Alkalinema sp. FACHB-956: one gene and its partner. The protein of the gene in region 2 binds, or shares a complex with, the protein of the main gene of each other region. Links are inferred from orthologs where the notes say so. Each region holds a gene or a part of one and is shown on either strand. Other genes may lie near its edges.

Region 1 (3,521 bases), on a different replicon or contig from region 2:
TGGCGAAATTTGCGCGATCGGCCCTGGGTCGCGATTACCGGAACCAATGGTAAAACGACGACGACGGCCTTAGTGGCGGCAATTTTTCAAGCCGCTGGCCACCATGCTCCGGCCTTTGGCAATATTGGCTATGGGGCCTGTGAAGTGGCATTGCTGGAGCAGCAGCCAGACTGGTGTGTGGCGGAGTTAAGCAGTTATCAAATCGAATCTGCGCCCACGATCGCGCCGCAGATTGCCCTGTGGACAACATTTACACCAGATCACCTCGCTCGCCACAAAACCATGGCGAATTATTTTGAAATGAAAGCGCGATTACTAGCGCGATCACAAATGCAAGTGTGGAATGGGGATGATCCCTACCTACGGCAGTTGGGCCTAGAGCAGGGCTTTCCGGTGCGGCAGAATGCTTGCTGGACGAGTGTTTCCGGTAAAGCTAATTTAGTGGGCAATCCTGAGTTAGGGATTTGGATCGAAGACAATCAAGTGGTTTTTCGGGGTGAGGCTGTACTCGCCGCAGATGCGTTACGAATGCCGGGAAGCCATAATCTACAGAACTTGTTAATGGCGGTGGCAACAGCCAAGTTGGCAGGTATTGACAATGCAGCGATCGCTCAAGCAATTACGGAATTTCCTGGCGTGGAACATCGGTTAGAACAGGTGATTTGCTGGCAGGGCATTGACTTTATCAACGATAGTAAAGCCACTAATTATGATGCAGCGGAAGTAGGGTTGGCATCCGTCCAAGCTCCGGCCATTTTGATCGCAGGTGGTGCACCCAAGGAAGGGGAAGATGGGGCGTGGCTCGCTCAAATTCAACGATCGGCGGCAGCGGTGTTACTGATTGGAGACGCCGCGGAACGGTTTGCCCAGCGCTTGCAGACTGTGGGATACAGTAATTGCGAAATTGTGGAAACGATGGATCGGGCCGTTCCCCGATCTGCGGAATTGGCGAAGGCGTTGGGAGCGAAGGTGGTGTTGCTGTCTCCGGCCTGTGCCAGTTTTGATCAGTATGACAATTTTGAACAGCGGGGCGATCATTTCAAGCGCCTCTGCTTAGAGACGCTCGGTTAAGTACGGCATTTGGTGAAGCATCAGGGAGTCTACGGATGCCCCATGATTTACGGCGCGATCGCCGTTGGGGTTTGTCGAGCTTGGATTTCGAGATAAATTAGCAGTGCATTAATATCCGCCGGATTGACGCCGCCAATGCGTGATGCTTGACCGATCGTTAAGGGGCGTACTTTACTGAGTTTTTCCCGCGCTTCTTTCGACAGGGTGGCAATGCTCACGTAGTCCAAATCCGCTGGCAGTTTACGGTGTTCCTGGCGGGCGATTTGTTCGATCTGCGTTTGCTGGCGGTGGATGTAGCCTGCATACTTAATATCGATTTCTGCGCCTTCCTTTTCCGATCGATCTAACTCCAGGTTGCCTAAATTGAAGCGATCGAGATCAACGTAGTGAAACCCTGGTTTACGCAACAGTTCCGCTAGGGTAATTGATCCTTTGATGGCTTGTTGAGTGTGGTCAGCAATGGCTTTACCAAGTTCGTCGTGTTCCTTCACCCGTGTTGTATGCAATCGCTCCTTTTCTGCGGCAATGTTTTCCTGTTTGCGCGTAAACAATTCCCAACGTCGATCGTCGATCAGCCCAATCTCCCGACCCAGGGGCGTTAAGCGTTGATCCGCATTGTCCGATCGTAGGATTAAGCGATACTCCGATCGACTCGTTAACATCCGGTAGGGTTCCCGCAAATCCTTCGTGCACAGGTCATCAATTAACGTTCCCAGATAACTCCCTTCGCGCGGGAAAATTATTTCACGCTCCCCCCGCACCAAGCGCGCCGCATTCACCCCTGCAACAAACCCTTGGGCAGCAGCTTCTTCGTAACCCGTTGTGCCGTTAATCTGGCCAGCACAGAATAGCCCTTGAATTTTCTTAGTCATCAAGGTGGGATAGCATTGCGTGGCTGGGAGGTAGTCGTACTCCACCGCATAGGCCGGACGCAGCATGACGCATTTCTCCAGTCCCGGTAACGATTGCAACATCGCTAGCTGCAACCGTTCTGGCAATCCCGTGGAAAATCCTTGGACATAGATTTCAGGAATGTCTCGGCCTTCCGGTTCCAGGAAAATTTGATGACTTTCCTTATCAGCAAAGCGGACGATTTTATCTTCAATGCTGGGGCAATAGCGCGGGCCTTTGGCATCCACCCAGCCGCCGTAGACTGGGGACAGATGCAGGTTTTCCCGAATAATCCGGTGGGTCTCCGCCGTGGTGCGGGTCAGATAGCAGGGCACCTGGAGCCGCTCTTGCCAAGCCGTTGGGTCAAAGCTAAACCACCGCACGTCCTCATCTCCTGGCTGCGGTTCCAGGATATCGAAGTTGATCGATCGGCGATCGACACGGGCCGGAGTTCCCGTTTTCAGCCGTCCCGTTTCAAAGCCGAGACGATTCAGGGTATCGGTCAAGCCCGTAGCCGCAAATTCGCCCGCCCGTCCCGCTTCCATGGATTTATCACCCACCCAAATGCGTCCCCCCAGGAAGGTGCCCGTGGTGAGAATGACCGCTTTGCAGGCAAAGGCAACGCCAAAGTAGGTTTGCACGCCGATAATGTCGTCATTGGCCCCCAGAACCAAATCCGTCACCATCCCTTCCCGCAGGGTGAGGTTGGACTCCGTTTCCACAATCCCCTTCATGACAGCGGCGTATTCCCGCTTGTCCGACTGCGCGCGCAAGGCCCAGACCGCAGGGCCACGGGAGGAGTTGAGAATGCGCTTTTGCAGGTAGGTTCGATCGGCGACCCGACCCATTTCGCCGCCCAAAGCATCAACTTCATGCACCAGTTGGGACTTGGCGGGCCCACCGATCGCCGGGTTACAGGGTTGCCATGCCACCCGATCGAGGTTCAGCGTCAGCAACAGGGTGCGACAGCCTAAGCGTGCCGAGGCCAGCGCTGCTTCGCAGCCGGAATGGCCCGCGCCAACCACAACAACATCGTAGGCATCGATAAAGTCAACAGGTGCGTTCATGGGCTATAGGGATTGTTGAACGATCGAGCAAATCGGGCTGGCACTCCCAAATTGTTTGATGAGGATACCAACCCCCTATTTTAGCGGGTATCTTCAATCCTCGGGTGATGGGATTGTCAGCGTTGTGGGGAATGGCCTTGGCGGGGGCGATTGGGATCGCGATCGTTGCGAAATGCAATGAAATACGGGCGATCCGCAGGGCGCGATCGTAGAATCGAGACAGGGGGACTGCTGCAATTTCAGGTGTAATTTCAGTCGAGTGAATATTTCCAGAAGGACTTTGAAGATCAGGACTTTGAAGATATTGTTGCGGGTTCTCCCGTGATTCTGCCTAAGTGATTCCGTTATGGCAAAACCCCAGTGGTTAGGTTGGTTGATAGCGTTACCCAGAAAAGTGTGGCTCACGATCGCTGGGCTGATGCATGATGATGGGCACGGTCGGCCATCCAGCAACCGTCGTCGCTGGCGGTGGAATCGTTGGAAAATTCTGCT
Region 2 (4,036 bases):
TGGAGCAACCTTGCTCTAAGCTAAGGGGGGAGTTATTGATGAGCTCCCCCCCTTTTTCTTTGCCCAGTTCTGCGTTTTCCGTTGGTGAGTTCTGTTACCGAGTCCTATTGAAAACATGCCCGTTGCGCTAGAAACTCCGCGTTTAATTGTCCGCCTAGCCTGTCAAAAAGATGTCCCGCAAATTCTCCAGTATCTCCGGGATAACGATGCCTTCCATCATCCTTTTACCCCGTTACCCCCAGAAGGCTGGCTGACAAGGGATTTTTGGCGGGGACAAGTGGCTCGCAATTTTAAGCATTATCAACAGGGGCAGGCGCTACGTCTTTTTCTCTTCGATCGACAGTCACCGGGCGTTGTCATTGGCATGGCCAACTTCACCCAATTTATGGGCTATCCGTTTTATGCCTGTAACTTGGGCTATGGGCTCGCGGAGAAGAAGCAAGGACAGGGGCTAATGCAGGAAGCGTTACAAGCCGCGATCGACCATGTGTTTTGCACCATGAATTACCATCGCATTCAGGCTAGTTACATGCCTCGCAATCAGCGCAGTGGCAATTTATTAAAGCGGTTGGGATTTGTGATTGAAGGCGAAGCTAAAAATTACTTATTAATTAACGGTGTTTGGGAAGATCATATTCTGGTGAGTTTAACCAATCCCCATTGGCAACTAAAGGATCATTAGAAAACTCAGGAAGGTCGATCGGGTGGATATACGATTATTTACACCAAAGGATGCAGAACAAATCGCCCAACTTTTTCATGACACGGTGCGCACCGTGAATCGCCCAGATTACTCACTGGAACAGGTCCAGGCGTGGGCCCCGGAGAATCTACAGTTCAGGAATTGGGCGGAGGTTTGCGCCGATCGCTTTACCTATGTAGCAGATGACAAGGGTGTGATTGCAGGATTTGGGGAATTAGAACCTAACGGTCACATTGATTGCTTTTACTGCCATCGGGATTATCAACGCTGTGGTGTGGGCAGACAACTTTATCAGGCGATCGAGCGTAAAGCTTTAGAGTTATCACTGCCTAGACTGTTTGTAGAATCTAGTATTACAGCAAAATTATTTTTTGAAGCAATGGGTTTTTCTACCATTTGCCAACAGCAAGTGAGTTCCCGAGGTGAAATATTTGTAAACTATAGAATGGAAAAAGTTTTAAGCAATGTACTCTCCGATTCCTAAGTTAATTGATCATAGGTTAGATAATCTTGCGGAATTACGATCGATGTAAATGGCTAAATTCTTGGATAGTTACGTACGTTTTTAGATTTTATTTTTAGATCTCATTTTTGGATCTCATGGTTTCTATTCCCCCGACCAGCAAATCTATGATATCTTCTCCCTCCCCTATCGCTGCATCTCCCACGATCGTGGCCATCGCAACGGCGATCGTGCCGGAACAGGGCAGCGTCGGCATTATTCGGATGTCCGGGAGTGAGGCAGTGGCGATCGCGCGGCAGATCTTCCACACACCCGGTCAGCAGGTATGGGAAAGCCATCGCATCCTCTACGGCTTTGTGAAAGATCCAGCAACACAGACAACAATCGATGAAGCATTGCTATTGGTCATGCTGTCTCCGCGATCGTATACCAAGGAAGATGTGGTCGAGTTCCACTGCCATGGGGGCATTATTGCCGTACAGCAGGTGTTACAAGTCTGTATTGCCCAGGGTGCGCGGCTGGCCCAACCGGGAGAGTTTACGCTGCGGGCCTTTTTGAATGGACGGATTGATTTGACGCAGGCGGAAAGCATTTCGGATTTAGTCGGTGCCCGATCGCCCCAGGCAGCGGCAACGGCCCTGGCGGGCATCCAAGGCAAGCTGGCGCAACCGATTCGTAATCTACGCACCACTTGTTTGGATATTCTGGCGGAGGTGGAAGCCAGAATCGATTTTGAAGATGATTTGCCGCCCTTGGATGAAGCACAGGTGGTGGCTAGCGTTGCCCAAGTGGTGGCTGATGTGAATCGCATTCTAGCGACTGCCGATCGGGGGGAACTGCTGCGGACGGGTTTGAAGGTGGCGATCGTGGGTCGGCCCAATGTGGGAAAATCCAGTTTGCTCAACGCTTGGAGTCGCAGCGATCGGGCGATTGTCACCGAACTACCGGGGACGACGCGGGATGTGGTGGAGTCGCAGTTGGTTGTGGGGGGCATTCCCATTCAGGTCTTGGATACGGCGGGCATTCGAGAAACGGAGGATTTAGTCGAAAGCATTGGAGTAGAGAGATCGCGGCAAGCAGCCCAGTCCGCTGATTTGGTCTTATTCACGATCGCGGCGGATCAAGGGTGGACTGCTGGGGAGAGGGAAATTTATCAACAGGTGAGTGATAAACCGTTGATTGTGATCGTCAATAAAGTCGATTTAGTTGACCCAGCAATGACGATTGCGGAAATTACAACACAATTAACGCTACCGGAAACACGAATTGTTACGACAGCAGCGGCTAGCAATCAAGGCATTGAGGCGTTAGAGCAGGCGATTTTGCAAGCAGTGCAGGCAGGAGAAACCCAAGCCGCAAACTTGGATTTAGCGATTAATCAACGGCAGGCAGCGGCGTTAACCCGTGCGAAGGTGGCATTGGAGCAGGTGGAGGCAACGATCTCGCAACAGTTACCACTGGATTTTTGGACGATCGATCTGCGGGGGGCGATCGCGGCGTTGGGAGAGATTTTGGGTGAGGATGTGACGGAATCCGTTCTCGATCGTATTTTTAGTCGGTTCTGTATTGGGAAATAACTGGATTGGGAAATAACCGGCGATTAATTCAGCTAATTCAGCAAGCGATCGACCTCAACCGCAATCTCTGGAAATGCAAGTGGTGTAACAGTTCCAGTGGTTAGTATCGTGTGTTGTTGGTAGCGATCACCCTGGGGTTGGCGCAGAAGATGGAACCGCCGATCGGCCAAATCAATGACCCAATATTCCGGAATAGCAGCTTGGGCATAGAGCGCTGCTTTCAAGGTCAGATCGGTTTGTAGACTGCTGTTCGCCACTTCAATCAACCAGAAAATATCATTGGGGTTGGGATGGCGATCGTTGTACTGCATACCAGGCCGTTGCACAATCGCGATATCGGGCTCGGGTTCGGAAGTTGCCAAGGTAATTGGGCCGTTAAACCGCACGTAGGCCCGATCGCGCAATAGTTCCCGCAAATAATCCGCGCTCAAATTGGCTGTGTTGTAATGAATTGGTTTTTCAGGCGTCATTTCAACAATATCTCCAGCCAACAGTTCAACGCGCCGATCGCGAAGAATTCCCGCGTCAATCATGCAGTGGTAGTCATTAACCGACCATTTGGCCAGGGTGTGTATGGGCATTAGCGTAAAGGGATTAGAGTAGAGGAACTAGCGTTAAAATCAGAGACGGTTTAAGAGGCGATCGACCTCAATCGTAATCTCTGGAAATGCAAGCGGTATGAGAGTTCCAGTGGTCAGAATGGTTTGCTGTTGGTAGCGATCACCCTGGGGTTGGCGCAGAAGATGGAGCCGCCGATCGGCCAAATCAATGACCCAATATTCCGGAATAGCAGCTTGGGCGTAGAGCGCTGCTTTCAAGGTCAGATCGGTTTGTAGACTGCTGTTCGCCACTTCAATCAACCAGAAAATATCTTCTGCACCAGGATGGCGATCTTCGTACCCTATATCGGAAATTTGAACGATCGCGACATCAGGTTCCGGCTCGGAGTTTGCCAAGGTAATGGGGCCATTGAACCGAACATCGGCTAGTCCTTGGAGTAAGATCGCTAGGTATTGGCTGGTGCGTCGGGCTCGGCTGTAGTGAATCGGTTTTTCGGGCGTCATTTCAATAATGTCTCCAGCCAACAGTTCAACGCGCCGATCGTGAAGAATCCCCGCGTCAATCATGTGGTGATAGTCATCAACAGACCATTTGGCCAGGGTGTGCATAGGCTAAACCCTACAACAGTAAATCCACAACGCATAAACTTCTATATGCATTGTAAAAGAAGAGCGAGGGGGATCGGATCGGTAGCAGTGATAAAGCAATTTGGCCTTACTCGGGTAAGAAGTC

Evidence for each region. The genes of interacting proteins can lie anywhere in the genome.
Region 1: the proteins of mnmE (region 2) and mnmG are in contact, whole or in part, in a solved structure (PDB 9HIP), measured with the Escherichia coli proteins. The link is inferred for Alkalinema sp. FACHB-956 from one-to-one orthologs.

Annotation. Positions count from the first base shown.
Region 1 is NZ_JACJRC010000001.1:330,525-334,045, forward strand. Bases 575-3,521 are described here. They hold mnmG (tRNA uridine-5-carboxymethylaminomethyl(34) synthesis enzyme MnmG), read right to left. Parts: upstream 3,030-3,521; coding sequence 1,119-3,029; downstream 575-1,118. Other genes in these bases: murD (UDP-N-acetylmuramoyl-L-alanine--D-glutamate ligase), read left to right, coding at 575-1,071; pbpC (penicillin-binding protein 1C), read left to right, coding at 3,376-3,521. In the rest of the region: more of murD, read left to right, coding at 1-574. UniProt on the Escherichia coli protein: NAD-binding protein involved in the addition of a carboxymethylaminomethyl (cmnm) group at the wobble position (U34) of certain tRNAs, forming tRNA-cmnm(5)s(2)U34.
Region 2 is NZ_JACJRC010000008.1:167,089-171,124, forward strand. The notes cover bases 651-3,538. They hold mnmE (tRNA uridine-5-carboxymethylaminomethyl(34) synthesis GTPase MnmE), read left to right. Parts: upstream 651-1,333; coding sequence 1,334-2,743; downstream 2,744-3,538. Other genes in these bases: H6G21_RS11550 (GNAT family N-acetyltransferase), read left to right, coding at 651-682; H6G21_RS11555 (GNAT family N-acetyltransferase), read left to right, coding at 705-1,187; H6G21_RS11565 (Uma2 family endonuclease), read right to left, coding at 2,776-3,318; H6G21_RS11570 (Uma2 family endonuclease), read right to left, coding at 3,364-3,538. In the rest of the region: more of H6G21_RS11550, read left to right, coding at 116-650; more of H6G21_RS11570, read right to left, coding at 3,539-3,912; H6G21_RS11575 (DUF29 domain-containing protein), read right to left, coding at 4,019-4,036. UniProt on the Escherichia coli protein: Exhibits a very high intrinsic GTPase hydrolysis rate. Involved in the addition of a carboxymethylaminomethyl (cmnm) group at the wobble position (U34) of certain tRNAs, forming tRNA-cmnm(5)s(2)U34.